One region of the Agrococcus sp. BE272 genome, then DNA from elsewhere that is predicted to be linked to it. Evidence: predicted binding sites of a transcription regulator. Region 1 holds the regulator's gene; each other region holds the start of a gene.

Region 1 (9,972 bases):
CGCCCGCTGCACCGCGCGCTCCAAGGCGCCACTCGATCGCCGGAGCCGCCACTCGCTCTCCAGAGGCGCCACTCGACGTCGCGGGGCGCCACCCGATCGCCGAGGGCGCCACCCGATGTCACGGGGCGCCACTCGATCGCCGGAGGCGCCACTCGGTCGGTGGGGGATGCGCCGGCGTGGGCAGCGCGGGCGCCGGCGCGCACGACGAAGGGGGCCCCGTCCGGGACCCCCTCGCGTGCGTGCGGCTCAGCTCAGAGCGACGCGACCTGCTTCGCGATGGCCGACTTGCGGTTCGCGGCCTGGTTGCGGTGGATGACGCCCTTCGAGACCGCCTTGTCGAGCTTGCGGTTCGCGGCGGCGACCTTGACCTGCGCGGCCTCCTTGTCGCCGGCGGCGATGGCCTTGCGGGCCTCGCGCACAGCGGTCTTGAGCTCGCTCTTGACGGCGCGGTTGCGGAGGGTCGCCTTCTCGTTGGTGAGGATGCGCTTGATCTGCGACTTGATGTTCGCCATGGTGTCCTGTCCTGGTTCGAAGCGTGGTTGGCGGCGGCTCGTGCTCGTCAGAGCCCCGCCGCGACCCGACCCCGCGCGACGGGCGCGCAGGAGAAGGGGAAGCCAACGGATGACTCTACCAGCGGCCGCGGCCCGCTCGCAACGCGGCCGACCGCATCCGCTGTGGAAGAATGGGACCTTCCGCACCCAGCTCCACCGAGCCCATCCCGACGAGAAGGACCCGTGAGCCCCCGAGCCTCCAAGGCACTCGAGCCTGCCTCGACCGATCCGGCGAGGATCCGCAACTTCTGCATCATCGCCCACATCGACCACGGCAAGTCGACCCTCGCCGACCGGATGCTGCAGCTGACGGGCGTCGTCGACGACCGCTCGATGCGCGCCCAGTACCTCGACCGCATGGACATCGAGCGCGAGCGCGGCATCACGATCAAGTCGCAGGCCGTGCGCATGCCGTGGGAGCTCGACGGCGAGACCTTCGCGCTCAACATGATCGACACCCCCGGCCACGTCGACTTCACCTACGAGGTGTCGCGCTCGCTCGCCGCGTGCGAGGGCGCGATCCTGCTGGTCGACGCGGCGCAGGGCATCGAGGCGCAGACCCTCGCGAACCTGTACCTCGCGATGGACAACGACCTCGAGATCATCCCGGTGCTCAACAAGATCGACCTGCCGGCAGCCGATCCCGAGAAGTACGCGGCCGAGATCGCGCGGCTCATCGGCGGCGACCCCGACGACGTGCTGCGCGTGAGCGGCAAGACGGGGGAGGGGGTGGATGCGCTGCTCGACCGGGTGGTCCGCACCGTCCCCGCGCCGGTCGGCGACGTCGACGGGCCCGCGCGCGCGATGATCTTCGACTCCGTCTACGACGCCTACCGCGGCGTCGTCACCTACGTGCGCATGGTCGACGGCACGCTGCGGCCGCGCGAGCAGGTCGTGATGATGTCGACCGGCTCCAAGCACGAGGCGCTCGAGATCGGCGTCTCGAGCCCGGAGCCCATCCCGTCGAAGGGGCTGAGCGTCGGCGAGGTCGGCTACCTCATCACGGGCGTGAAGGACGTGCGCCAGTCGAAGGTCGGCGACACCGTCACGACCGTGAAGTCGCCCGCGACCACGCCGCTCAAGGGCTACGCCGACCCGAAGCCGATGGTGTTCTCGGGCCTCTACCCGATCGACGGCAGCGACTACCCGGTGCTGCGCGAGGCGCTCGACAAGCTGAAGCTCTCCGACGCGGCGCTCGTCTACGAGCCCGAGACCTCGGTGGCGCTCGGCTTCGGCTTCCGCTGCGGCTTCCTGGGGCTGCTGCACCTCGAGATCATCACCGAGCGTCTCGAGCGCGAGTTCAACCTCGACCTCATCGCGACCGCGCCGAGCGTGGTCTACCAGGTGCAGACCGAGGACCGGCAGACCCACATCGTCACGAACCCGAGCGAGTTCCCCGACGGCAAGATCCACTCGGTCATCGAGCCGATGGTGCGGGCGACGATCCTCGCGCCGAAGGACTACGTCGGCGCGATCATGGAGCTCTGCCAGACGCGCCGCGGCACGCTCGGCGGCATGGAGTACCTGTCGGAGGACCGCGTCGAGCTGCGCTACCGGCTGCCGCTCGGCGAGATCGTCTTCGACTTCTTCGACCAGCTGAAGTCGCGCACCCAGGGCTACGCCTCGCTCGACTACGAGCTCGACGGCGAGGAGGAGGGCGACCTCGTGAAGGTCGACATCCTGCTGCAGGGCGAGCAGGTCGACGCCTTCAGCGCGATCGTGCACCGCGACAAGGCGTACGCCTACGGCGTGCTCATGGCGGGCAAGCTGCGCGAGCTCATCCCGCGCCAGCAGTTCGAGGTGCCGATCCAGGCCGCGATCGGCGCGCGCATCATCGCCCGCGAGACGATCCGCGCGATCCGCAAGGACGTGCTCGCCAAGTGCTACGGCGGCGACATCACGCGCAAGCGCAAGCTGCTCGAGAAGCAGAAGGAGGGCAAGAAGCGCATGAAGATGGTCGGTCGCGTCGAGGTCCCCCAGGAGGCGTTCATCGCCGCGCTCTCGACCGGCGAGACGAAGAAGGACGCGAAGTGAAGGACGGATCGCAGTGAAGCCCATCCACGAGCGCGCCACCAACTACGGCGCCGTCGGCGCGACCGCCCACTTCGACTTCTCGCGCTTCCCCCCGAAGGGCTTCGAGGTCATCCAGCGCCGCGCGCGCATCGGCCACGGCCGGCCGCGCTACGACGCGGCCGTCGCGGCGCTGCGCACCTGGAAGGTGCAGCGGCTGTCGGGCATCGAGGTCGACGTCGTCGGCTCGGAGGAGGGCACCGTCTACCGCCCCGTCGGCTTCGACGGCACGGAGGCGACCCGTGCGGCGAGCATCGAGCCGCAGCAGGACTTCGGCCCCGACGGCGAGCCGTTCCTGCAGCCGGGCGACTCGATCGACCAGCGCGTGCGCGTGCTCGGCATGCAGATCCACGCCCCGATGCGCGTCATCGCGATCGAGGAGGAGGCGAGCAGCCACGGCGTGATCCTCGGCACCCTCGAGGGGCACCCGGAGGCGGGCGAGGAGCGCTTCACGATCGAGATCGTCGAGGACGAGACCGTCTTCCTGCACTTCCGCGCGCTCGTGCGCGACGCGAAGTGGTGGGCGCGGCTCGGCTCGCCGATCGCGCGCGCGATGCGCCGCCGCTACCACGACCGCTACATGGACGTGCTGCGGTCGATCGACGTCCGCTGACGATGGGCAGGCTGCCGGAGGGCGAGACCGCGCCCGCCGACGGCGCGCTGCCGCGGGGCACCGCGGTCGACGCGCCGTTCGGCGTCTACGTGCACGTGCCGTTCTGCTCGGTGCGCTGCGGCTACTGCGACTTCAACACCTACACCGCCGACGAGCTGCGGGGCGCGACGCGCGCGGGCTACCCGGCCGACGTCGCCGCCGAGCTCGCGCTCGCCGGCCGCGTGCTCGGGGCGCTCGGCCCGGTGCGGCCCGCGCAGACGGTGTTCTTCGGCGGCGGCACGCCCACGCTGCTGCCGGCCGACGACCTCGTGGGCATGCTCGCCGGGGTCGCGGATGCGTTCGGCCTGGCCGAGGGCGCGGAGGTCACGGTCGAGGCGAACCCCGACTCGATCGACGCGGGCGGGCTCGCGCGGCTGCGCGACGGCGGGGTCACCCGGGTGTCGTTCGGCATGCAGTCGGCGGTGCCGCACGTGCTCGCGGCCCTCGACCGCACGCACGACCCGGCGCGCGTGCCGCAGGTCGTCGCGTGGGCGCGCGACGCGGGGCTCGAGGTGAGCCTCGACCTCATCTACGGCGCACCCGGCGAGTCGCAGGACGACTGGCAGCGCTCGCTCGACGCGGCGGTCGCGATGGGCCCGGACCACGTCTCGGCGTACGCGCTCATCGTCGAGGAGGGCACGGCGCTCGCCCGCCGCATCCGGCGCGGCGAGCTCGTCGCGCCCGACGACGACGCGCAGGCGGCGATGTACGAGGCGGCGGATGCGACGCTCGGCGCAGCGGGATACACCTGGTACGAGGTCTCCAACTGGGCCCGCGGCGACCGCGTCGCCCGGCACAACCTCGCCTACTGGCGCGGGCACGACTGGTGGGGCTTCGGCCCCGGAGCGCACAGCCACGTCGGCGGCGTGCGGTGGTGGAACGTCAAGCACCCGGCGGCGTACCGCGACCGGCTGCTGGCCGGCGCATCGCCGGCGCTCGCGCGCGAGGTGCTCGACGACGAGACGCGGCGCGTCGAGCGGGTGCTGCTCGAGTCGCGCATCGCCGAGGGGCTCCCGATCGCGCTGCTCGACGACGAGGGCAGGCGCGCGGTCGCGGGGCTCGTCGCCGAGGAGCTCGTGGACGGGAGAGCCGCCCTCGCCGGCCGGGTGGTCCCGACGCTGCGAGGGCGGCTCCTGGCCGACGCCGTGGTGCGCCGGCTGCTGCCCTGAGCGGGCCTACTTCACCATCCGCCAGTTGAACGGGTAGCGGTACGAGCCGCCGCCGTTGACGCGCATCGCGCCGATGATCGAGAAGATCACCTGCAGCAGCGCCGGCACCCAGTAGATGCTGAGCAGCAGGAAGCCGATGCCGATGATGCTCGTGAGCGTGCCGATGACGATGAGGCCCACGGCGAGGATCGTCATGAAGATGCCGAAGTTCAGCGCCTCCTTCGACTCCTGCTTCGCGAAGGCGCTGCGGTCCTTGTAGATCATGTAGACGATGAGCGGGCCGATCCAGCCGCCGAAGCCGCCGGTGACGATGGTCGAGAGCCCCGACAGGTGCCCCCACATCCCGGCGTTCTTCTCGTCGACGGGCGACATCGGCGCGGAGGTCGCGTACTGCGGCTGGCCGGGCGCCCCGTACTGCGGGTGCCCCTGCTGGGGCTGGCCGTACCCGGGCTGCGGCTGCCCGTAGCCGGGCTGCCCGTAGCCCGCGCCCTGCTGGCCGGGAGCGCCGTAGACCGGTGCGCTGCCGGGCTGGGCGAACGGCTGCTGCGCGCCGCCCTGCTGGCCGTAGCCGCCCGGCTGCTGCGGGGCCGACGCACCCTGGCCCGGCTGCCCCCACGCGGGCGGCGCCTGCGGCGCGGACGGCTGGCCGAGGTGGCTGCCCTCCGGCTGGTGCTGGCCGTGCTGCCAGTCCTGGCCGACCGCGGGCTCGTCGTCGGGCGTCCCGCTGAAGGCGGGCTGGCCGGGGGCCTGGTCGGCCGCCGGCGCGGTGAAGGACTGGGCGGGCTGGCCGACGCCGGGCGTGCCGGGCGCGGCGGGCGCGCTGGGGGCCGCGTGCTGCTCGTCCGTCACGGAGAAGCCCTCGGCGGGCTGGTCCGCGGGATCGTGCTGCCCCTCGCGGCGCGGAGCGTTGGGATCGGACATGACGTGCCTCTCGTGTCAGTTCGGACGGCACGCTGGGGCGTCCCGCTGTGCACATTGTGCGCCCGGGTGGCTGGGGATGGCATCCGAACCGCCGCGACCGGCCCCTCGGCGCGAGGCGGTAGGATTGGCAGTCAGCAGACGGGAGTGCCAGCGCGCGGGCGAGCGCCGCCGCGGCAGGGACGACGGGCGGTCGCCCGGACGACGAGGGGAGCGCGGCATGGTCTCGGATCGCGGCCTCGAGGTGCTGCGCGCGATCGTGCAGGACTACGTGGCGCTGCGGGAGCCCGTGGGCTCGAAGTCGATCGTCGAGCGGCACACCTTCGGCGTCTCGGCGGCCACGATCCGCAACGACATGGCGCTCCTCGAGGAGGAGGAGCTGATCGTCGCCCCGCACACCTCCTCCGGCCGGGTGCCGACCGACAAGGGCTACCGCGTCTTCGTCGACCGGCTGCAGCGCATGCAGCCGCTCACGGCGGCGCAGCGCGCCGCGATCCACCGCTTCCTCGACGAGTCGGTCGACCGCGACGACGTGCTCGCGCGCACCGCGCGCCTCCTCTCGCAGCTGACGAACCAGGTCGCGCTCGTGCAGGTGCCGCTCCGCCGGCCCGCGGCCGTGCGCCGGGTCGAGCTCGTGGCGATCGCCGAGACGCGGCTGCTCGCCGTGCTCATCCTCGACTCCGGCCGCGTCGAGCAGCGCCTGCTCGACGCGCAGCAGGCGATCGAGCCCGAGCAGGCCACAGCGCTCGGGCGGGCGTTCACCGAGACGCTCGCCGAGCTGCCGCCCAAGGAGGCCGCGTCCCGCCTCGCCGGCGCTGCCGCATCCGCCCCCGCATCCATCGCCCGCGCGACCGCCGCGGTCGCGCAGACGCTGACCGAGATGCTGCAGGCGGCGGGCGGCGACCGCATCGTGATCGCGGGCGCCTCGAACCTCGTGCGCGAGGAGCGCGACTTCCAGGGCACCGTGACCCCGGTGCTCGACGCGATCGAGGAGCAGGTGACGCTCCTGCGCCTGTTCCACGAGATGGGCGCCGAGGGCGAGGTCGCGACCCGCATCGGGCGCGAGCTCGCGGGACCGCTGGGGGAGGCGTCCGTCGTCGCCTCGACCTACAGCGCCGACGACAGCGAGGGGCACGTGGGCGTGCTGGGCCCGACCAGGATGGACTACGCAGGGAACATGGCCGCGGTGCGCGCAGTTGCGCGCTACCTGACGCGGCTGCTGAGCGAGGACTGAGTGACCGACCACTACGAGACCCTCGGCGTCGCACGCGACGCCGGCCAGGACGAGATCAAGAAGGCGTACCGGCGGCTCGCGCGCGAGCTGCACCCGGACGTCAACCCGAGCGCTGACGCGGCCGAGCGGTTCAAGGACGTCACGCACGCGTACGACGTGCTGGGCGACCCGCAGTCGCGCGCCGAGTACGACCGGGGGCCGAGCCTCGGCGGCGGCGCCTTCGGCTTCGGCGACATCTTCGAGCAGTTCTTCGGCGGCGGCCGCTCGGCCGGGCCGCGCTCGCGCCGGCAGCCGGGGCAGGACAGCCTGCTGCGCGTCGACCTCGAGCTCGCCGACGTCGTCTTCGGCGTGCACCGCGAGCTGCGCGTGCAGACCGCCGTGCTCTGCGAGACGTGCGACGGCGCGTGCACCGCACCGGGCACGAGCGAGGAGCGCTGCACGATGTGCGGCGGCTCCGGCCACGTGCAGCGCCAGGTGCGCTCGCTGCTCGGCAACGTCGTCACCACCCAGCCGTGCGCGGTCTGCCAGGGCTTCGGCAGCGTGATCCCGCAGCCGTGCCCCACATGCGCCGGCCATGGCCGCGTGCGCGCCGAGCGCACGATCCCGGTCGACATCCCCGCGGGCGTCGACACGGGCCTGCGCATCCAGCTCCCCGGGCAGGGCGAGGTCGGCGAGGCCGGCGGCCCCGCGGGCACGCTGTACCTCGAGGTCAACGTGCGGCACCACGACGTCTTCAGCCGCGCGGGCGACGACCTGCTCGGCACCCTCGAGGTGTCGATGCCGGATGCGGCACTCGGGGCGCGCGCGACGGTGGAGGGCATCGACGGGCCGGTCGACGTCGAGGTGCGCGCCGGCACGCAGTCGGGCGACGTCATCACGATCGACGACCGCGGCGTGACGCGGCTGCGCGGCGCCGGCCGGGGCGACCTGAAGCTCGGCGTGCAGGTCGTGACGCCGTCGCGCATCGACCGCCGCACCGAGGAGCTGCTGCGCGAGCTGCGGGAGCGCACGAAGGCGCCCGCGCCGCACCTGGCCGCGTTCAAGCAGGGCCTGTTCGCGAAGATGCGCGACCGCCTGCGCCTCTGATGGCCCACTGCTACTGGCACGACGCGCTCGCCGGGAGCGCGGCGGGCGACGTCGTCACGCTCACCGGCGAGGAGGCCCACCACGCCGCGGTCGTCTCCCGGATGCGCCGCGGCGAGCGGGTGCTCGTGAGCGACGGCCGGGGTGTGCTCGCGGAGGGCGTCATCGAGCGCGCCGAGCCGCGCGCGGTCGACGTCGTGCTGCACCGGGTCGAGGAGGTCGCGGCGCCGCGCCCGCGCATCGGCCTCGCGCAGGCGCTCGCGAAGGGCGACCGCGCCGAGCTCGCGGTGCAGGCCTCGACCGAGCTCGGCGTCGACGCGATCGTGCCCTGGCAGGCGCGGCGCAGCGTCGTGCAGTGGCGGGGCGAGCGCGGCGACAAGGCGCTCGAGCGCTGGCGCCGGGTGGTGCGCGAGGCGGGGAAGCAGGCGATCCGTGCGCGGCTGCCGGAGGTGGAGGGCGTCGTCGACACGGAGGGCCTCGCCGCGCTCGCCGGCGACTGGCGGCTCGTCGTGCTCGATCCGGCCGCGCCCGGCTCGATCGCCGACGTGCCGGTCGACCGCGACGTGCTGCTCATCGTGGGCCCCGAGGGCGGCATCGATCCGGCCGAGCTCGAGCGGCTCGACGCGGCGGGCGCCGTGCGGGCGCGGATGGGCGACCACGTGCTCCGCACGTCGACGGCGGGCCTCGCGGGCATCGCGGCGCTGTCGATGCGACTCGGCCGCTGGTGAGCGGGCCGCGGGTAGGCTGGGCCCATGGCTGAGCAGACCGTGTTCGAGAAGATCGTCGCGCGCGAGATCCCGGCGGAGATCGTGCTCGAGAACGACCGCATCATCGCCTTCAGCGACATCCACCCGCAGGCGCCGATGCACGTGCTGGTGGTGCCGAAGACGGCGCGCTACCGCGACGTCGTCGAGCTCGCTGCCGGCGACCCGGAGCTGCTCGCCGAGATGGTGCAGATGGCGCAGGCCATCGCCCGGGAGCGCGCCGCGGGCGACTTCCGGCTCGTGTTCAACACCGGCGAGCTGGCGGGCCAGACGGTCTTCCACGCGCACGCGCACGTGCTCGCCGGCTCGCTCGGAGAGGGCTCGCTTGCCTGACGCTTCCCAGTCGATCGAGATCGACGGCATCGAGATGGTGCGGCTGCTCGGGCCGCAGGACCGGCTGCTCACGCGCCTCGAGCGCGAGCACCCCGACGTGCGGGTCGCGGTGCGCGGCAACCTCGTCACGCTCGAGGGGCCGGAGGACGACGTGCAGGTCGCGACGCGGCTCGTGCAGGAGCTCGTCGACCTCGTGCGCCAGGGCGCGAACCTCAGCCAGACCGAGGTCTCCGAGGGCTCGCGCATCCTCCGGCAGGACTCCACGCGCAGCCTCTCCGACGCGATCGGCGAGGTCATCCTCACCTCGCGCGGGAAGTCGATCCGCGCCAAGACCGAGGGGCAGCGCTCCTACGTCGAGGCGATCGACCACCACACCATCGTCTTCGGCATCGGCCCCGCCGGCACCGGCAAGACCTACCTCGCGATGGCGAAGGCCGTGCAGGCGCTCCACCGCAAGGAGGTCAGCCGCATCATCCTCACGCGTCCCGCGGTGGAGGCGGGCGAGCGCCTGGGCTTCCTGCCCGGCACGCTCACCGACAAGATCGACCCCTACCTGCGGCCGCTCTACGACGCGCTCAACGAGATGATGGACCCCGAGCTCGTTCCGAAGCTGCTCGCGACCGGGGTCGTCGAGGTCGCGCCGCTCGCCTACATGCGCGGGCGCACCCTCAACGACTCGTTCATCGTGCTCGACGAGGCGCAGAACACGAGCCCCGAGCAGATGAAGATGTTCCTCACGCGCCTGGGCTTCGGCTCGAAGATGGTCGTCACGGGCGATGCGACGCAGGTCGACCTGCCCGCCGGCACCTCGGGCCTGCAGGTGGCGCAGCAGGTGCTCGGCCGCATCGACGACATCCACTTCGCCATGCTCACGAGCGCCGACGTCGTGCGGCACACGCTCGTCGGCGAGATCGTCGACGCCTACACCGAGCACGACCAGCGGGCGATGGCGCGCCAGGCGCGGCAGTCGCAGCAGTCGCACCACGCCCGCCGCGGGAGGCACTGATGGCGATCGACCTGCTCAACGAGACCGAGGCGACCGTCGACGAGGCGCAGCTCGTGCGGCTCGTCGCCTTCGACCTCGAGAAGCTCTTCGTGCACCCCGACGCCGACGTGTCGCTCGTGCTCGTCGACGTCGCCGCGATGGAGCAGCTGCACGTGCAGTGGATGGACGAGCCCGGCCCCACCGACGTCCTGT
Region 2 (9,972 bases), on a different contig from region 1:
GCAGGGGATGCCCGGGGTCTGAGCCGGGGTCTGAGCCCCGACGCGCCGAGCTGCCGTTCGGCCCGCTTCCAGGCTTCGCGCCTCGGCGGCAGGGTACGGTGAACCACGCGCGCAGTCGCGCATCGCAAGGAGGATCCCGTGAGCGACCAGTACCCGCCCGCCGACGACCGCTTCCGTCGCCCCGACCAGGAGGGCGCCGCACAGCCCGGCGATGCCGACACCGCCCAGCCCGCGGCCGACTTCGGGCAGCAGCCCGAGCAGGCCCCGTCGTTCGGCCAGCCGCACGACGCAGCCCAGGGCCAGGGCGACCACGCCCAGCCGCCCGCCTACGGCCAGCAGCCGGGTTACGGCCAGCAGGCTCCGCAGGACGGCCAGGCCGGCTACGGCCAGCAGCCCGCCTACGGCGGCAGCGCCCCCTCCTACGGCGCGAGCGCGCCGTCCTACGGCCAGCAGCCCGGCTACGGCCAGCAGCCCGGCGGCGACCAGGCCTACGGCCAGCAGCCCGGGTACGGCCAGCAGCAGCCGGCCTACGGGCAGTCGACCCCCGAGCAGGGCTACGGCCAGCAGGCCGCCTACGGGCAGTCGGCGCCGGCCGAGCAGGGCTACGGGCAGCAGCCCGGCTACGGCCAGCAGGCCGCCTACGGCCAGCAGGCGCCGGGCTACGGCCAGCAGCCGGCGTACGGCTCGAGCGCTCCCGCCGACGCCGCCTACGGCCAGCAGCCCTCGTACTCGCAGTCCTACGGCGACGCGGCCGCCACCGGCTACGCCCAGCAGCAGCCGTTCGGCGCGGCGCCGGCGGGCGAGAAGAAGCTCAAGGGCATCACGATCGCCGCGCTCGTGCTCACGGGCCTCGGCTTCCTCGGCATGTGGTTCGCCGGCTCCGGCTGGCTGTTCGCGCTCATCGGCGCGATCCTCGGCTTCGTCGCGATGAAGAAGAACCCCGAGGCGAAGCCGTGGCCGATGATCGCCGCGATCGCCGGCTCGATCATCTTCATCATCTGCCTCGTGATCGGCATCATCATGGCCGTGAACTGGATCCCGTACCTCATGGAGATCAGCTCGATGTGAGCCCGGAGCGCTCACCCTCGCGGTGAGCGCGGAGGGCTCAGGTCGAGGAGCGCGCCGCACGCGGCGCGCGTCACGAGACCTCGTCGTCCAGCGAAGCCCCCGGCCCCAGCGGCCGGGGGCTTCGTCGTGCTCAGGCTTCGTCGGGCTCAGGCCCGGTCGGCGAGCACCGCGCGATGCCGCCCGGCGATCCGCGTGAGGATGAGCGTGGCGCGCGCGTCGCCGCGCAGCTTGAGCCGCCTCCGCAGCGCCGCGGGATCGATGTCGGCGCCGCGCTTCTTGATCTCGAGCTCGCCGATGCCGAGCTCGCGCAGGCGCTGCGCGATGCGGCGCTCGTCGAGCGGCAGCGTCTCGCGCACCCGGAACGCCTGCGCGAGCGGCGTCCCGACGTGGCGCGCGGCCGTCAGGTAGGCGATGCCGTCGCTCACCGCGCGGGCATCGAGCCGCTCGGCGAGCGCGCCGATGAGCTCGGCGCGGATGACCGCGCCGGCCGGCTCGTACAGCCACGCGTCGAGCTCGCCGGGCTCGGGGTGGCTCGGGTCGCCGGTGAGCTCCTCGGCGACGCCGTCGCCGAGGACGAGCGCGCTGCGCGCGACGCCGGGCCGGGCGAGCCGGCCGGTCCACACCACCGCCTCGACGGTCTCGAGCCCGTCGGTGACCCACTGGTGCTCCGCGTCCGGCGGCAGCAGGTCGCGGTCGATGCCCGGCGCGAGCTTCACGCCCGCCGGCTGCGCGGCGGCGCGCGCGAAGACGGCGTCGAGCGGCGGCGACCAGTCGGCGGGGTCGCTGAGGCGCCGCGCGCCGTCGCGGCGGGCGGGGTCGAACCACAGCGCCTCCGCGTCGACGGGGGTGTCGAGCGCGTCGCCGTGCACGACGGATGCGTGCCACGCGGCGAGGTTGTACGTCGCGATCGCGGCGGTCACCTCGTCGCGCTCGACGGCCGTGACCTCGAGCCCGAGCGTCGCGAACGCGAGCGCGTCGGCGCCGATGCCGCACCCGAGGTCGGCCACCGAGACGATGCCGGCCCGGCGCATCCGCCCCGCGTGGTGCGCGGCGACGCGCAGGCGCGTGGCCTGCTCGAGCCCGGCCTCGGTGAAGAGCATGCCGCTCGCGAACTCCCCGAACTTCGCCCTGGCGCGGCGGCGCAGGCGGGCCTGGGTGAGCACGGCGGCGACGAGCCGGGGGTCGTGCCCCTCGGCGCGGAGCCGCGTCACCTCGCGCACGACGTCGCCGTCGAGGCCCGCCTCCGCGCGCTCGAGCAGCGCGAGGCCGTCCTTCGACAGCAGCAGTCGCAGCTCCTCGGCATCCATCGCACTCATCCAAGCACCCGCGGCGCGGCTGGCACTCATGTTGACCGAGTGCCAGCCGACCGCCTAGGCTTGCTCAGGTGCCCGGCACTGCCGGGCGCACCCCAGGATCTGACAGAAAGAGGCAACCGTGTCGGTTTCCATCAAGCCGCTCGAGGACCGCATCGTCATCAAGCAGGTCGAGGCAGAGACGACCACCGCCAGCGGTCTCGTCATCCCTGACACCGCCAAGGAGAAGCCCCAGGAGGGCGAGGTCGTGGCCGTGGGTCCGGGTCGTGTCGACGACAACGGCAACCGCGTCCCGATCGACGTCGCCGTGGGCGACAAGGTGCTGTACTCCAAGTACGGCGGCACCGAGGTCAAGTTCGGCGCCGACGAGTACCTGGTGCTCTCGGCTCGCGACGTGCTCGCGATCGTCGAGCGCTGACGCTCCGCTGAGATCGACGGCGGCGCCCCCTCGCGGGGCGCCGCCGTCGCAGTTCCACCACGGATCACGGGCCTCGGGAGGGTCGGATGGGTGAGCACCCGGGCGGGCGCACGCGCGCCGGCATCTGGTACGCGGTCTTCGCGTACGCCTTCTGGGGCGTCGTCCCCGTCTACCTGCAGCTGACGAAGGGCATCGACGGCTTCGAGCTCATCGGCTGGCGGGTGATCGCCTCGGTGGTCGTCGGGTTCGCGCTCGTCGCGGCCACCCGCGGCTGGAGCAGGCTCGCCGGCGTGCTGCGCAGCCGCCGCGACACCGTCTCGCTCGTGCTCGCCGGCTGCGCCGTGCTCGTCAACTGGACGGCCTTCTTCATCGGCGTGCTGAGCGACCGCGTGCTCGAGACGAGCCTCGGCTACTTCCTCAACCCGCTCGTGAGCGTCGTGCTCGCCGTCGCCTTCCTGGGCGAGCGGCTGCGGCCCGTGCAGTGGGTCGCGGTCGGGCTCGGCGCGCTCGGCGTGCTCGTGATGGTCGTCGGCTACGGCGAGGTGCCCTGGATCGGCCTGACGGTCGCGCTCTCGTTCGGCGTCTACGGGCTCATCAAGAAGCGGGTCGGCGGCTCGGTCGACGCGCTCTCGGGCTTCACGATCGAGACGGTCGCGGCGCTGCCGGCCGCGCTCGTGATGATGGGCATCGCGATCTCGCTGCAGGGCGTGACGGTCGGCGCGAACGGCGCCGCCGGCATCTGGGGCACCGTCGGGCTCGGCGTCATCACGGCGGTGCCGCTGCTCGCCTTCGCCGCCGCCGCCCGCCGCATCTCGCTCACGGCGCTCGCGTTCACGCAGTACCTCGCGCCGATCATCTCGTTCCTCTTCGGCGCCTTCGTGATGCTCGAGCCCATGCCGCTCGAGCGCTGGATCGGCTTCGCGCTCGTCTGGGCGTCGCTCGCGCTCGTGTCGCTCGACCTGCTGGGCCGCCACGCGCGCCGCCCGCGGCCCGAGCCCGCCGCGGCCTGACGCGGAGCGCGGGCCCGGGCGCGCAGCGAGCGGCTACGCCGGCTCCGGCCGCTTCTGCCGGAACATCCTGGCCGGGCGGTCCTCGCCGTCCCACACCTGCACGATGCCCCACGCGACGGCCGCGATCGGCACCGAGAGCACGGCGCCGACGATGCCGCCGAGCACCGTGCCGACGGTCAGGGCGATGAGGATGACGAGCTCGTGGATCTGCAGCGAGCGCCCCATCACGACCGGCTGGAGGAAGTTGCCCTCGAGCTGGTTCACGAGCACGACGGCCGCGAGGACCACGAGCGCCACGACGGGGCCGTTCGCGACGAGCGCCACCAGGGTCGCGAGCGCGCCGGCGACGGTGGCGCCCACGAGCGGGATGAACGCGAGCAGGAACACGAGCACCGAGAGCGGGAGGGCGAGCGGCACCTGCGCGAAGGCGAGCACGACGCCGATGCCGACCGCGTCGACGAGCGCGACCGTCGCCGTGCCGCGCACGTAGCCGCCGAGGGTGTCGACGGTGCGGCGGCCGATGCGCTTGCCGCGGGCGTAGCGCTCGCCCTCGAGCGGCCGCAGCAGGAACTCCCAGATGCGCGGGCCGTCCTTGAGGAAGAAGAACAGCACCACCAGCATGAGCACGAGGCCGGTGAGGAAGTTGGCCGCGGCGGCGGCGCCGGCGACGGCGCCCGAGCCGAACTGCGAGCTCGTGAGGAAGTCGACGACGGCGTCGCGGCCCTGCTGGATCTGCTCGTCGGTGGGCGCGAAGGGGAGGGTCGAGACCCAGTCGATCACCTGGTCGATGCCCTCGGACGTCTGCGCCACGAGCTCGTCGAGCTGCGAGCGCACGGCGTTCACGACGAGCCACACCACGCCGCCGAGCGCGAGCGCGATCGCGAGCATCGCCCCCGCGGTCGCGAGCCCGCTCGGCACGCCCTTGCGGCGCATCCAGCGCATCACGGGCGCGAACGCCGAGGCGAGGATGAGCGCGATGGTCACCGGGATGATGACGAGCGTCAGCTGCGTCATCGCGAACACGACGCCGGCGACCGCGACGACGACGATGATGCCCTGCAGCGCCCGCGTCGCGAACCGGCCGAAGGTGTCACCCCACAGCCGTGCCCGATCGCTCCGGTCGGCCAGCTCGACCTCGGTGGCGGTCCTCTGCCTGAACAGTCCCATGTCGCGCTCCTCGCCGTCGCGGCAACGCTACCCGCGCGTGCCTGCGTGCGGGTCGCGAGGCGGCGGGGGAGGGCCGCGCGCACCTGCGTCCCTCAGGGCCGCCCGAGGATAGCCCGAGCGGGGGTCGGATGCGCCAAGACCGTTACCAGGACGTAACGCGGATCGGCCGAAAACGGTCCGCCGCTCGCCTACTGTTGTGCCAATGCACGCGTCAGCGCGCACCTCCAGAGGAATTAGGAGCACAGTGCAGTCCTTCCTTCGCACCACCGGGCACCCCCGTCGTGCCGCGGCGCTCGGCGCCGCGACCGCCGGCGTCCTGCTGCTCGCAGCCTGCGCCGGCGGCGGCACCACGCCGGCGCCGTCCGGATCCGCAGGGCCCGACGAGGGCGGCGAGGTCGACACCTCGTTCGTCGTCGGCACGATCCTGCCCCAGACCGGCAACCTCGCGTTCCTCGGCCCGCCCGAGTTCGCGGGCGTCGACCTGGCGGCGGCCGACCTCGAGGCCGCTGGCTTCGAGTTCGAGGTCGACGTGCAGCACCGCGACTCCGGCGACACCACGACCGACATCGCCACCGCCTCGGCGGGCGAGCTCGTCTCGGCCGGTGCCGACGTCGTCATCGGCGCCGCGTCGTCGGGCGTGTCCTTCACGTTCATCGACCAGCTGATCGACGCGCAGGTCGTGCAGATCTCGCCGGCCAACACGTCGCCCGACTTCTCCGACTACGAGGACGACGGGTTCTACTGGCGCACCGCGCCCTCCGACGTGCTGCAGGGCCGCGTGCTCGGCAACCTCATGACGGGCGACGGCGCCGCGAGCGTCGGGTTCATCACGATCAACGACCCGTACGGCACGGGCCTGCAGGAGAACGCGGCGATGGCGGTCGAGGCCGCCGGCGGCACGGTCACCGGCAACGTGCTCTACAACCCGGGCGACACGAACTTCACGTCGCAGGTGTCGGAGCTCATGCAGGGCGACCCCGACGCGATCGCGATCATCGCGTTCGCCGAGACGGCGCAGATCGTGCCCGAGCTCGCGACGCAGGGCTTCCCGTCCTCCGGCATGTACTTCGTCGACGGCAACCTGTCGAACGACTACAACTTCCCGGAGGGCACGCTCGAGGGCGCCAAGGGCACGCTGCCCGGCAACCCCGCCGACGAGGGCTTCAAGGACCGCCTGCTGGAGCAGGACCCCGAGCTGGGCGACTTCTCCTACGGCCCCGAGTCGTACGACGCCGTGATCCTGGCAGCCCTCGCGGCCGCGCAGGGCGGCAGCGCCGACCCGATCACGATCCGCGACAACATGCAGGCGGTCTCCACCGAGGGCACGAAGTGCACCGACGTGGCCGAGTGCCTGGAGCTGATCGAGGCCGGCGAGGACATCGACTACGACGGCCCCTCGGGTCCGATCGAGTTCGACGAGAACGGCGACCCGACGGAGGCCTTCATCGGCATCTACCAGTACGGCGCCGACAACAAGTACACCTTCCTGAACGCCGAGGAGGGCTCGCTCAACGAGTGACCCGCCCCTGCGACGAGAGGGCCCCGCTCCGGCGGGGCCCTCTTCCGTCCCCCGCCGGTCGAGCCGTGCAGCGCCCGCAGGCGCCGCACCTCCCCGCCCCCGCCGGTCGAGCCGTGCAGCGCCCGCAGGGCCCCGCGATTCCCCCGCCCCGCCGGTCGAGCCGTGCAGCGCCCGCAGGGCGCCGCACGAGTCGAGACCACCACTCCACGAGGAAGGGCCCCGCTCTCTCGAGCGGGGCCCTTCCTCGTGCCGCCGTCCCGGCGCCTCAGACGCCTGGGTCGACCGTCGGCTGCGACGTCGTGCGCGCCTTCTCCTCGACGTCGGTCGCGAGCGTGCCGAGGTAGAGCTGGATGACCTTCGGGTCGTTGAGCATCTCGCGGCCGGTGCCCGTGTAGGCGTCCTTGCCCTGGTCGAGCACGTAGGCGCGGTGCGCGATCTGCAGGCAGCGGCGCGCGTTCTGCTCGACCATGACGATCGTCACGCCGTGGCTGTTGATCTCGGCGACGCGCAGGAACGTCTCGTCCTGGCGCACGGGGCTGAGGCCCGCGCTCGGCTCGTCGAGCAGCAGCACCGCCGGGTCCATCATGAGCGCGCGGCCCATCGCGACCATCTGCCGCTCGCCGCCCGAGAGGCTGCCGGCGCGCTGCTTGCGACGCTTCACGAGCTCGGGGAAGAGGCCGCCGACGAACTCGAAGCGCTCCTTGAACATTCGCGGCTGCTGGAACAGGCCCATCTCGAGGTTCTCCTCGATGGTGAGCGACGGGAACACGTTGTTGTTCTGCGGCACCATGCCGACGCCCTTGCCGACCAGCCGGTCGGCCTTGAGGCCGGTGATGTCGTCGCCGTTCAGCAGCACGCTGCCCTCGCGGATGTTCACCTGGCCGAACACCGCCTTCAGCAGCGTCGACTTGCCGGCGCCGTTCGGGCCGATGATGCCGATCAGGTCGCCCTGGTTGGCGACGATCGAGCAGCCGTTGAGGATGTTGACGCCCGGCAGGTAGCCGGCCACCAGCTCCTTGGTCTCGAGCACGGGGGTCGCGGTCATCGCCTGCCCTCCTCCTGGTCGGCGTCCGTCGTGGACGCGGCCGACGCATCCGTCGTCGGCGCGGATGCGTCGTCGGCGTCGACGTCCGCGTCGGCGTCGTGGTGGATCTGCGCCACCTGCTGGTTCGTGAGCGTGCCGAGGTCGGTGTCGTGGTGGGCGCCCAGGTAGGCGTCGACCACGGCCTGGTTCTGCATGATCGTCTCGGGCGGGCCCTCGGCGACGACCCGGCCCTCGGCCATCACGATCACCCAGTCCGAGATGTGGCGCACCATGTGCATGTCGTGCTCGACGAAGAGCACCGTCATGCCGTCGTCCTTGAGGCCCTTCACGTGGTCGAGCAGCGACTGGGTGAGCGCGGGGTTCACGCCGGCCATCGGCTCGTCGAGCATGACGAGCGTCGGCTCGCTCATGAGCGCGCGCGCCATCTCGAGCAGCTTGCGCTGGCCGCCCGAGAGCGACGCCGCGTAGTCCTCGCGCTTCGTGTCGAGCTTGAAGCGGGCGAGCAGCTTGTCGGCCCGCTCGGTGTTGGCCTGCTCCTGCGCCTTCCACAGCGGCTTCACGAGCGCCGCGAACATCCCCTCGCCCCGCTGGTCGCGCGCACCGAGCAGCATGTTCTGCAGCACCGTCAGGCGGCCGAGCGACTTCGTCAGCTGGAAGGTGCGCACCATGCCGCGCCGTGCCACCTTGTGGCTCGGCACGTGGGCGAGCGACTGCCCCTCGAACGACCAGGTGCCCTTGTTGGGGCGGTCGAAGCCGGTGAGCAGGTTGAAGAAGGTCGTCTTGCCGGCGCCGTTCGGGCCGATGAGCGCGGTGATCATGCCGCGCGGGATCTCGACGTGCTCGACGTCGACGGCCGTGAGGCCGCCGAACTGCCGCACGACGCCGTCGGCGACGACGATCGCGTCGACCTTCTTGCAGCCGGGGGCCACCTCGCCCTCGACGAGCGGATGCGTGCGGGGAGGTGTGGTCGTGTCAGACATGGAACGACAGCTCCTTCTTGTTGCCGAGGATGCCCTGTGGTCGGAAGACCACCAGCAGCATCAGTGCGACGCCGATGAGCACGAAGCGGATCTGGCCGGCCTGCGAGCCGGACATGTCGCCGAAGAGGCCCATGCCGTGGAGCACGTTGATGACGCCGCCGGTGAACGACAGCAGCACCCAGAAGAGGATCGAGCCGAGCAGCGGCCCGAACACCGTGGCCGCGCCGCCGAGCAGCAGCGCCGTCCAGATGTAGAAGGTCATCGTCGTCGCGAAGTTGTCGGGCTGCACCGCGCGGGGCAGCACGAACATCACGCCGGCGATCGCGCCGATCGTGCCGCCGAGCACGAGCGCCTGCATCTTGTAGCTGTAGACGTTCTTGCCGAGCGAGCGCACCGCATCCTCGTCCTCGCGGATGCCCTTGATGACGCGGCCCCACGGGCTGCGCATGAGCAGCCACACGAGCACGAGCGCGACGATCACGAGCGACCACGCGATGATGCGCACCCAGGTGTCGTAGGCGGTCGCCGTCCACGGGCCGAAGCCGTAGGTCGTGCCGGTCAGGGGGTTCATGGCGTCGAAGTCGCCCTTGTAGTCCTGACCGCGCAGGCCCTGCGAGCCGCCGGTGACGGCGGTGAGGTCCTGCGTGCGCACGGTGAAGCGGATGATCTCGGCGGCCGCGATCGTGACGATCGCGAGGTAGTCGCCGCGCAGCCGCAGCGTCGGGATGCCGAGGATGAGCGCGAACACCACCGCCGCCACGATCGCGACGATCACCGCGGTGAGGGACGACAGCCACGCGGGCCAGCCGAGCGTCGCGGTCGGGTCGGCCATCATCGTGAAGATCGCGAACGCGTACGCGCCGATCGCCATGAAACCGGCCTGGCCGAAGTTCAGCAGGCCCGAGTAGCCGAAGTGGATGTTCAGGCCGATGGTCGCGAGCGCGAAGGCGGCCGTGGTGGGGGAGAGGATCTCGCCCGCAGCGGTGTTGAGGATGCTGAGGAAGTCCATGTCAGCCGATCCTTTCCCGTCGACCCAGGATGCCCTGCGGTCGGAAGAGCAGCACGAGGATGAGCACCAGCAGCGCGATCGCGTAGCGCAGGTCGGGTGCGATGAACAGCGTCGAGATCTCGGTGACGAGGCCGATGATCACCGCGCCGACGAGCGCGCCGAAGGCGCTGCCGAGGCCGCCGAGGGTGACGCCGGCGAAGAGCAGCAGCAGGATCGTGAAGCCCACGTCCCACTTGATGTTCGCGCCGATGAAGTAGGTGTAGAGGATGCCCGCGCCGCCGGTGAGGAGGCCCGCGAGCACCCAGACGATGCGGATGACCCGGTCGACGTCGATGCCGGATGCGGCGGCGAGGCTCGCGTTGTCGCTCACCGCGCGCGTGGCCTTGCCGATGCGCGTGCGGGTGAGGAAGAGGCCCACGGCGATGAGCACGACGATCGCGATG
Region 3 (9,972 bases), on a different contig from region 1:
CCTGCAGCAGGCGCCCGACGGGGATGCCCGTCCACGCCGCGACCACGGAGGCGATGTCGTCGGCGCTCACCTGGTCGCCGACCATGCGCGCACCGGCCTCGGCCGCGCTCGTCTCGGCGGCCTTCAGCTGCGCCTCGACCTGCGGGATCTCGCCGTACAGCAGCCGAGAGGCGCGCTCGAGGTCGCCCTCGCGCTGCGCCCGCTCGGCGCGGCTGCGCAGCTCGTCGAGCTGCTCGCGCAGCCCGCCGATGCGGTTGAGGCTCGAGCGCTCGGCCTGCCAGCGCTGGTCGAGCTCGGCGAGCTCGGCGCGCAGGCCCGCGAGGGTCTCCTCGAGCTGCGCGAGGCGCTCCTTCGAGGCGTCGTCCTTCTCGCGCTTGAGCGCGAGCCGCTCGATCTCCATGCGGTCGACGGTGCGGCGCAGCTGGTCGATCTCGGTCGGCGCCGAGTCGATCTCCATGCGCAGCCGGCTCGCCGCCTCGTCGATGAGGTCGATCGCCTTGTCGGGCAGCTGCCGGGCGGTGATGTAGCGGTTCGAGAGGGATGCGGCGGCGACGAGGGCGCTGTCGGCGATCGTCACCTTGTGGTGGGCCTCGTAGCGCTCCTTGAGCCCGCGCAGGATCGCGACGGTGTCCTCGACACTCGGCTCGCCCACGTACACCTGCTGGAAGCGCCGCTCCATCGCGGCGTCCTTCTCGATGAACTCGCGGTACTCGTCGAGCGTGGTCGCGCCGATCATGCGCAGCTCACCGCGCGCGAGCATCGGCTTGAGCATGTTGCTCGCGCCCTGGCTGCCCTCGGCGGCGCCGGCGCCCATGATGATGTGCAGCTCGTCGATGAACGTGATGATGCGGCCCTCGGCCTTCGCGATCTCGGCGAGCACGTTCTTCATGCGCTCCTCGAAGTCGCCGCGGTACTTGCTGCCGGCGATCATCGCGTTGACGTCGAGCGAGACGAGCGACTTGCCCTTGAGGCTCTCGGGCACGTCGCCGGCGACGATGCGCTGCGCGAGGCCCTCGACGACGGCGGTCTTGCCGACGCCGGGCTCGCCGATGAGCACGGGGTTGTTCTTCGTGCGCCGCGACAGCACTTGGCTGATGCGCCGGATCTCGCTGTCGCGCCCGATCACCGGGTCGAGCCGGCCTGCGCGCGCGATCGCGGTCAGGTCGGTGCCGAACTGCTCCAGCGCCGACTGCTGGTCGTCCTGGCCGGGCATCATGCCGCCCATCCGTGCCATGTGGTTCCCCCTTCGTGCGCTGCCCGCCTCCCCCGGCGACCCTCGCATCCAAACTTGAGTGGTGTTGACTCAAGTTTACTCCGGATGGGGTGCGTTGCCTAGAGGGATGTCTGGCGCGCGAGCGCGGGGCGTCGCCCGAGCCTGGACGCCGTCTGGGAAAACGGGGCGGGAGCCGCCCCGCGCCCGATACTGGGGGACACGACGCCGTCCACGACGGCCGATCGAGCACGCAGACGTGCACGAGGCGAGGAGAGCGACATGACCACCACCGGCCCTGAGGACCCCGCCCGTCGGGGCGAGCCCTACCCCTCCGATGCAGACCGGCGCGCCGCCGGCCACCCAACCGACCGGCCGCTCGACCCGACCGACGACCGCGACCGCCGCATCGCGGCCGAGCACGACGAGCGCACGCGCGAGCTGCCGCGGCACGACCGCGACCTCGACCGCGACGGCGTCCCCGACGAGCGCGAGCGCAGGCACGGGCTGGCCGACCGCGACGGCGACGGCGTCGCCGACGTGCGCGAGCGACGGCACGACCTCGCCGACCGCGACGGCGACGGCGTCGCCGACGTGCGCGAGCGACGGGTCGTCGACGAGCCGCTGGGCGTCGACCCGCGGCACGACCGCGAGGTCGTCGTCGCGCGCGAGCGCGAGCGGTTCGGCGGCGTCAAGGTCGGCTCGGCCTTCTTCGGCTGGCTCACCGCCACCGGCGCGGTCGTGCTGCTCACCGCGCTCGCCGCGGCGATCGTGGCGCTCGTCGCATCGCTGTCGGGCGGCGTCGACGACGTCGTCGAGGACGCGCAGCAGAACCTCGACACGACCGGCATCTGGGGCATCGTCATCCTGCTGGCGATCTGGTTCGTCGGCTACTACTGCGGCGGGTACGTGGCCGGGCGGATGGCCCGGTTCGACGGCGCGAAGCAGGGCGTCGCCGTGTGGGTGTGGGCCGTGGTCATCGCGATCCTCGCCGCGATCGTCGGCCTCGTCGCGGGCCAGAACTTCGCGGTTCCGCCGGGCTCGATGCCGACGCTGCCGCTGCCCGAGGACCAGGCGACGACCGCCACGATCATCTCGGCGCTCGTCGTCGCCGTCGTGGCGCTCATCGGCGCCGTGCTCGGCGGCCTCGCCGGCATGCGCTTCCACCGCCGGGTCGACCGCGCGGGCTTCGAGGTGGGCTCCACCGCGCGCAGGTAGCGGCCACGCACCCGGATGCCGGTCGGCGAGGGCTTCGCCGACCGGCATCCGCACGCTGTGGACGGCATCCGCATCCGCGCGCGGTCGCTCCTCAAGATCGCCTCAAGCCGACCTCAACGCGGCGGACACCGGCTCGGAGCCGCGCGGCGCCCCTCCTAGGGTGAGGTGGATGACTGTCAAGGAAGACGTCCGCGTCACGAGCGACCTCCGCAGCCGCACGCTCCTCACGGCGCGCCTCGGCATGGCGGCCCTGATCGCAGCCGCGCTCCTCGGGCAGCTGCTGACGAGCCTGCAGTTCTGGGGCGAGCGCGGGGCGACCGACCTCGCCGTGAACCTCGTCGCGTACGGCTCACTCTTCACCGTGCTGTCGAACACGGCGTCGATGGCCCTGCTCGTCGCCCTCGCCCTCGCGCAGGCCCGGCCCGTCCGGCTCGGTCGCCGCTTCGACGTCGTGCTGCTGGCGACGACCACCTGCATGGTCGTCACGGGCGTCGTCTACAACGCGCTCATGCGCCCGATCGAGCTGCCGGACGGCGCGACCCTCGTGTGGGCGAACGAGGTGCTGCACGTCATCGCGCCGGCGTGGATGCTCGTCGACTGGGCCGTGACCGCGGGTGCGCGCGCCGTGCACCGGCGCGATCTCGCGGCCGTCGTGGTGTTCCCGGCGACGTGGCTCGGCTACACGCTGCTGCGCGCCCCGAGCACGCCCGAGGAGGCGGCGAGCAACCCGTACTGGTATCCGCACCTGGATCCCGCGACCTACGACAACGGCGCCTTCGGGGTCGCCACGACGTGCCTCGCGATCACGGCCGCGCTGCTGCTCGTCGCCGGCGGCCTCATCGGCATCGCGCGCCGGCGGTCGCTCCACCGCGGCTGACCCGGCCACGGCGACGCGGGCTAGGCTCGCGGGAGACGTGCCAGGGCGCCCGCCCTCGACGCCGTGCCGAGCCCAGGAGCGCGCATGACGACCTCGCAGACGCAGGCGACCACGCCCGTCCGGGCCTCGCGCATCCGCCGCCTCCTGCTCGTCGGCCGCGCCGTCATGGCGCTCGCGATCCTCGCGGCCATCGTCGGACAGCTCATGACGAGCATCGCCTTCTGGACCGCGCGCGGCGACGCGTCGATCCCGCTCGACCTGCTCAACTTCTTCAGCTTCTTCACGATCGAGTCGAACGTGCTGGCCATGGTCGTGCTCGCGGTGCTCGTCGCCGCGCAGCTCGGGCGCCCGCGCATCGGTCGGCGCTTCGACGTGCTGGTGCTGTGCGCGACGACGTACATGGTCGTGACCGGCATCGTCTACAACACGCTGCTGCGCGGCATCGAGCTGCCGCAGGGCGCGACGCTCGGCTGGTCGAACGAGGTGCTGCACCTCGTGGCGCCGGTGTGGATGCTCGTCGACTGGCTCGCGAGCCGCCCGCGCCAGGTGCGCTTCGCCGACCTGGCGATCGTCGCGGTCTTCCCCGTCGTGTGGCTCGCCTACACCCTGCTGCGGGGGCCCGCCACGCTCGACCAGGCGACCGGCAACCCGTACTGGTACCCGTACCCGTTCCTCGATCCGGCCGGCTACGACACCGGCTACGGCGGGGTCGCGATCATGAGCGCCGTCATCGCGGCGACCGTGCTGCTCGGCGGCGCCGCCCTCGTCGCGATCGCGCGCGCCCGGGCGCGGCGCTCCCGCGCCGCGTGAGCGGATCCTCCGGAGGAGACCCCTCGCCCCGCGGCCCGGCGCGGCGTAGGATCACCGCCGACGGCCGCCGATGCGGCCTCGAGGTCACGATCGAGCCGGCCAGCGGCCGCCATGGAAGTGCATCCGATCCGATGAAGGAGCAGCCATGATCCGCAAGGTCCTCGCGACGACCGCCCTGGCGGCCGCGCTCGTGCTGGGCGGCCCGCTCGCCGCCGACGCGCACAGCCAGGTGGTTGACCCTCCGGGCGACGTCGGCCCCACGGTCACCGGCCCGATCAGCCAGGCATGGGCCCAGGCGCACTGCAGCGCCGCCTCGCCGGGCGTCGTCTGGGAGGCGTCCAACGGCGTCGTCACGTTCCTGCCGATGGACAACATCCCGTGCCCTGCGGTGCCGAACCCTGGGGGCCAGGTCACACCCTGACGGCTACCGTGGAGCCATGACGACGGGCGACCTCCACACGACCCGCCTGGGCGAGCAGGGGTCGCCCGTGCTCTTCTGCCACGGCCTCTTCGGCCAGGGCCGCAACTGGATGCAGATCGGCAAGGCGCTCGCCGACCGGCACCGCGTGACGCTCGTCGACATGCCGAACCACGGCCGCTCGCCGTGGACGGAGCGGGTCGACTACGCCGAGATGGCCGACGCGGTCGCCGCGACCATCGACGAGCCGGCCGCGCTCGTCGGCCACTCGATGGGCGGCAAGGCGGCGATGCTCGCCGCGCTCCGCCACCCCGAGCGGGTCGAGCGGCTCTGCGTCGTCGACGTCTCGCCCGTCTCCTACCGATCGAGCGACGAGTTCCGCGGCTTCATGGACGCCATGCTCGGCATGGACCTCGCCGCGATCGCCTCCCGCGCCGACGCCGACGCCGCCCTCGCGCCCGCCGTGCCCGACCCGGGCATCCGCGCCTTCCTGCTGCAGAACCTGCAGCGCGACGGCGACGGCTGGCGCTGGCTGCCGAACCTCGAGGTGCTGCGGCGCGACCTCGATGCGCTGCGCGGCTTCCCCGAGACCGACGCGGTCTACGAGGGGCCGGTGCTGTGGATCGCGGGCGCCGACTCCGGCTACGTGCGCGACGAGTTCCGCGACGAGATGGAGGCGCGGTTCCCGCGCGTGCGCCGGGTGACGGTCAAGGGCGCGGGGCACTGGGTGCACTCCGAGCAGCCCGCCGTGATGACGGGCCTCCTCGAGCGCTTCCTCGACGACGCGGACTGAGCCGGCCGCCGCGCGGCGGGCCGCGCACAACGCAAGCCCGATCCGGCGATTCCGCGGAGGGTGCGGGGCGGTCGCCCCGATCGCCGCCGACACGGCCCCGCGGGCTTGCGTTGTGCGCGGCGGCGGCAGGGCGCGCGGGCGCGCGGCGGCGGCGGGCGGGGCGGCCACGGCGGCGGCAGCGCCCGCCCCGCCGTGGGAAGATGGAGCCCATGCCCTCCGACGCCGAGCCCCTCGCGCGCGTCGTGCTCATCGGCGGGGCCTCCGGCTCCGGCAAGTCGCGCATCGCCGAGCGCTCGGGGCTGCCGCTGCTGCGGCTCGACGACTACTACCGCGAGGGCGACGACCCCGAGCTCCCCCGGCTCGAGACCGGTGAGGTCGACTGGGACCACCCGGGCTCGTGGCACCGCGACCGCGCGCTCGCCGCGCTCGAGGAGCTCGCCCGCACCGGCCGCACTGCCGCGCCCGTCTACGACATCTCCCGCAGCGCATCGGCCGGCGTGCACGAGGTGGCGCTCGAGGGCGCCTCGCTCTTCGTGGCCGAGGGCATCTTCGTCGCCGAGGTCGTGGCCGAGGCCGAGCGGCGCGGCATCCTCGCGGATGCGATCTGCGTGCGCCGCTCGCGCTGGGTGACGATGGGCCTGCGCTTCGCGCGCGACCTCCGCGAGCGCCGCAAGAGCCCCGCGTTCCTCGTGAAGCGCGGGCTCATCCTCGCGAGCCGCGAGCCGGCGATCGTCAAGGGGCTGACGGATGCGGGCTGCCGACCCGTGCGCGTGCGCTCGGCCGGGCGCCTGCTCGCGCGGGCCGCGCGCGGCGACTGACGCGGGCGGCACCGACCCGGACGGCCGACGCCGGCTACTCCTCGACCATGACCTCCTTGCCGTCGACCACCTCGTAGGTCGCGGTGCGGAACGGCGCCGGCGTGAGCGTCATCGCCACCGCGCCGCTCGGCGCGACCCGTGCATCCGCCACCTCGAAGCCCGACGGGCGCTGCACGTCGTCGAAGAGCCGCTTGCCGCGCCCGACGACCACAGGGAAGACGATGAGGCGCAGCTCGTCGAGCAGCGCCTCGTCGAGCAGCGTCTGCAGCAGCTGCCACGAGCCGTGCACCTGCAGCTCGCCGTCGCCGAGCGCCTTGAGATCGCGGATGCGCTGCGGCACGTCGGCGGCGATGACCGACGCCGTGCGCTCCCACGGGGCGTCCTCGAGGCGCAGCGTCGTCGAGACGACGTGCTTCGGCGCGGTGTTGAGCCGCTGCGCGACCGGGTCGGCGAGGTCGGTCACGAGCGGCCAGTAGGCGGCCATCATGTCGTAGGTCGTGCGGCCGAACAGCAGCTCGTCGGTGCGCTCGAACCAGCCGGTGACGACCGAGCTGACGGTCTCGTCGAACGCCGGTGCGACCCATCCGCCCCACCGGAAGCCGCCCGCGGTGTCCTCCTCGGCGCCGCCTGGGCCCTGCATGACGCCGTCGAGCGTCATGAACTCGTGCGCGACCAGTCGCATGCTCGGCCCCCTCGCCTCGGTGCCGCGCCCGTGCCCGAGCGCGGCGACGGTATCGAGCATGGGCGGCGAGGCGCCCGCGCGCAAGGGTGGGAGCAGACTGCGAGACCTGGCACTCTCCCACCGAGAGTGCTAAAATCGAGGCGCTCCGCGGGGCACGCTCCGAGGGGCTGCCACAGACACCGGGGACCGTCGCATGGGGGCGACGGCCCGAAGCTGAGGAGGTGGTTGTCATGGCACTGACCTTCGATCCCTTCCGCGAGATGGACCGCATGGCCGCCCGCCTGCTGACGAGCGGAGGCACCGAGCGCTCGTCGAGCTGGATGCCGATGGATCTCTACCGCGCAGGAGACCACTACATCGTCAACGTCGACCTGCCGGGCGTCGACCCGGGCTCGATCGACCTCGACGTCGATGCGAACACGCTGACGATCCAGGCCGAGCGCACGATCGGCTCCGCCGACGGCGCGCAGTGGCTCGCGCAGGAGCGGCCCGCCGGCCGCTACATGCGGCAGCTGGGCCTCGGCAGCGACGTCGACCTCGAGAGGATCGAGGCGTCGTACGAGCACGGCGTGCTCATGCTCACGATCCCGGTCGCCGAGCGCGCGAAGCCGCGCAAGATCACGGTGGAGCAGCGCGACCGCCAGTCGCAGCTCAGCGCGGGCGGCTCGGGCGAGAACCAGGCACCGTCGAGCCAGACGCCGGCGGCCGCGGGCTCCAGCACCGAGTCCTGACTCGGCCGTGACGCGGTCCTGACGCGGCGGATGCGGCGCCCTCGTCTGCGGACGGGGGCGCCGCGTCATGTCCGGAGCATCCCCGCCGCTGCGGGATCCCGTTCGGATTACCCCGGCGGCAGCACGCTCGGCCGGGATCCCTCGGGCGCCGCCGCCGCCGCGGTCGCGGCCGCCCGCCGCGCCTCGCGCCGCGCGATCGCGAGCCACGTGCGCGGCCCGGCGAGCCAGCCGATGAGCGCCGACAGCGCAGCCCCGGCCACCACCCAGAGCGCCGCGACGATCCAGGCGCCGACCACGCCGGTGAGCAGCACGAGCAGCCCGAGCAGCCAGCTCGACAGCGTCGACAGCACCGCCTGCAGGCCGGTGCCGAGGGCCGCGCCCCGCAGCGTGACCGCGGCCGCGCCGACGACGCCGGCCCGGCGCATCCGCCGCGTGCTCCACCAGCAGCCGAGCGCGATGAGGCCCACCGCGAGCAGCACGAGCGCGAGCACGATCGGCACGAGCCACGACGCGTCGAGCCCCTCGATCCAGCGCACGACCGCCATGCCCCACTCGCGGTCGTCGAACAGGTCGATGACCGCCGCGCGCAGCACCGCGAGCGCGATAGCGACGACGAGCAGCCCCCACGCGAGGCCCGCTCCCGTGGCGACGAGCGCGAGGCCCGTCGCGCCGGCCGCGCGCACCGCGGCGCGCTGCTCGGGGCGCAGCGGATCCGGCCGCGCCGCCGTGCGCGGGCGTGGGCTCACGCGGGCTCCCCGCGCAGCCGCACGGCCGTGAGCTCGGCCTCGTCGGCGGCCCGCTGCCGCGCCTCCTCCTCGGCCATGAGGCCCACGAGGTCGACCCGCGGCCTCGCGGTCGAGAGGAACAGCCAGCCGAACAGCAGCCCGACGAGCCCCGTCAGCACCACCGCGAGCGCCATCGCCCAGAACAGCATCGACCACATCGACCCGATCGTGAGCGACGACGACGAGCTCGCGATCACCGAGATCATGCCGCCGAACAGCACGAGCGGCCACAGCATGATGCCGACGAAGCCGGTCGCCGCAGTCGTGCACAGCCACGCGAGCCACGCGGAGCGGTGCGGCTTCGCGAGCCCCGCCGAGCGCGCCCAGAGGGCGCTCAGCAGCCAGCCGAGCGCGAGCCCGACGCCGCCGAGCAGCAGGCCGATGAGCGCGGTCGCCCACACCCGGTCGGGCATCGACCAGCGCGAGACGATCGCCGTCCACGAGTCGGCCTCGAACTCGTCGACCGGCTCGCCCGAGATGTGCAGCAGGAACGCGAACCCGACGATGAGCACGAACGCGGTGAGGAAGTGCGTCGCGAGCGCCATGACCGTCTGGCCCGCCCACGAGCCGAGGATCGCGGCGCGGCGCTGCGGGGTCGTCCAGCGGATGCGCGGGGGCACGATGAAGACCGGCGCGGGCGGGTAAAGCCCGGCGCCGTAGGGCCCGGGCGAGGAGGGGCCGGTCGGGTAGGGCGCCGCGCCGTAGGGCCCGGGCTGACCCGGCTGGCGCGCGTACGCGGCGGATGCCACGGCGAAGGTGCCCTGCTGCGGCCCGGTGGGAGGCGCGCCGTACGGCGCTCCGCCGTAGACCATCCCGTACGGCCCGGGCTGCGGCCCCCACTGCTGCGGCACGAGCCGCGGCGGCATCGAGTCGGCGACCGCCGGCACGAGGCCGGGCGGCATCACCCGCGCTCCCCCGGCCATGCCGGCCGCGGGGTTGGGCACGGGCGGCGCCGCGCCGGGCACGAAGGCGCCGGAGACGACCGAGCCGTGCACGACGGAGCCGGCCCCGACCATCCCCGGCATGCTGAGGCGCTCGCGCCGCAGCCGTGCGCGCTCGGCGGCGCGGCTCTCGAGCGCGGTCGCGGGCACGAGCCGATCACGGCCCGGCGCCGACGCCGCCGACACCTGCCGAGCGCGACCCGCGGCGGCCGCGCGCGCCGCGGCGTCCGTCGGCACCGGGGTGTCGGTGCCCGGCGGCGGCGGGGCTGCGGGGTCGGTCACGGTCAGCATCATGGCATCCGGCCCGCATCTCCGGCCCAGGATCCGCTCGCCTCGCGGGCAGGGAACGCGCGGGTTTCCGGTACCGATCCGCGGGTGCCCGTCCGGGAGACCCGCAGATCGGTACCGGAAGTCCGGATGCGCCGGCCGAGTGACCGGGACCCGGCAGGGCCGGCTACCCGCGCCCGCCGCGCCAGAGCACGATCGAGCCGGGCTTCGACGGGCGCGCGCCCGCGCGGATCGTGGTGATGCCGGTCGCGCCGGCGGCGAAGACGCGGCGTCCCTGCTGCTGCATCACCGCATCCGCGAGCGCCGACTCGAGCTCGCGCACGCGCGCGCGCAGCTCGCGGTTCTCGTCGCTCATCGCGAGGATGCGCCGGATGCCCTCGAGCGAGACGCCCTCGGCCGAC

What was found. The regulator HrcA, encoded in region 1, represses chaperone genes, less so after heat shock. The targets are predictions, from matches to a motif close to TTNGCACTCGNNNNNNNCGAGTGCNAA.
Region 2: the regulator HrcA is predicted to act here: its motif matches at 2,404-2,430, upstream of groES (co-chaperone GroES).
Region 3: the regulator HrcA is predicted to act here: its motif matches at 6,933-6,959, upstream of J2X49_RS05720 (Hsp20/alpha crystallin family protein).

The regions. Positions count from the first base shown of each region.
Region 1 is NZ_JAVDXL010000002.1:367,364-377,335, forward strand. Features, by position in the region: gene rpsT (30S ribosomal protein S20) at 252-512, opposite strand; gene lepA (translation elongation factor 4) at 735-2,585, shown strand; gene J2X49_RS08195 (DUF1990 domain-containing protein) at 2,599-3,234, shown strand; gene hemW (radical SAM family heme chaperone HemW) at 3,237-4,442, shown strand; gene J2X49_RS08205 (DUF4870 domain-containing protein) at 4,449-5,363, opposite strand; gene hrcA (heat-inducible transcriptional repressor HrcA) at 5,581-6,594, shown strand; gene J2X49_RS08215 (DnaJ C-terminal domain-containing protein) at 6,595-7,680, shown strand; gene J2X49_RS08220 (16S rRNA (uracil(1498)-N(3))-methyltransferase) at 7,680-8,405, shown strand; gene J2X49_RS08225 (histidine triad nucleotide-binding protein) at 8,430-8,774, shown strand; gene J2X49_RS08230 (PhoH family protein) at 8,809-9,780, shown strand; gene ybeY (rRNA maturation RNase YbeY) at 9,780-9,972, shown strand, end outside.
Region 2 is NZ_JAVDXL010000001.1:504,604-514,575, reverse strand. Features, by position in the region: gene J2X49_RS02430 (DUF4190 domain-containing protein) at 1-22, shown strand, start outside; gene J2X49_RS02425 (hypothetical protein) at 139-1,068, shown strand; gene J2X49_RS02420 (class I SAM-dependent methyltransferase) at 1,215-2,375, opposite strand; gene groES (co-chaperone GroES) at 2,503-2,799, shown strand; gene rarD (EamA family transporter RarD) at 2,886-3,809, shown strand; gene J2X49_RS02405 (AI-2E family transporter) at 3,843-4,976, opposite strand; gene J2X49_RS02400 (ABC transporter substrate-binding protein) at 5,221-6,495, shown strand; gene J2X49_RS02395 (ABC transporter ATP-binding protein) at 6,761-7,540, opposite strand; gene J2X49_RS02390 (ABC transporter ATP-binding protein) at 7,537-8,520, opposite strand; gene J2X49_RS02385 (branched-chain amino acid ABC transporter permease) at 8,513-9,529, opposite strand; gene J2X49_RS02380 (branched-chain amino acid ABC transporter permease) at 9,531-9,972, opposite strand, start outside.
Region 3 is NZ_JAVDXL010000001.1:1,176,259-1,186,230, reverse strand. Features, by position in the region: gene J2X49_RS05760 (ATP-dependent Clp protease ATP-binding subunit) at 1-1,234, opposite strand, end outside; gene J2X49_RS05755 (hypothetical protein) at 1,493-2,428, shown strand; gene J2X49_RS05750 (Pr6Pr family membrane protein) at 2,598-3,305, shown strand; gene J2X49_RS05745 (Pr6Pr family membrane protein) at 3,390-4,115, shown strand; gene J2X49_RS05740 (hypothetical protein) at 4,261-4,536, shown strand; gene J2X49_RS05735 (alpha/beta fold hydrolase) at 4,553-5,326, shown strand; gene J2X49_RS05730 (ATP-binding protein) at 5,536-6,144, shown strand; gene J2X49_RS05725 (dihydrofolate reductase family protein) at 6,179-6,826, opposite strand; gene J2X49_RS05720 (Hsp20/alpha crystallin family protein) at 7,057-7,557, shown strand; gene J2X49_RS05715 (hypothetical protein) at 7,665-8,303, opposite strand; gene J2X49_RS05710 (hypothetical protein) at 8,300-9,565, opposite strand; gene J2X49_RS05705 (heat shock protein transcriptional repressor HspR) at 9,738-9,972, opposite strand, start outside.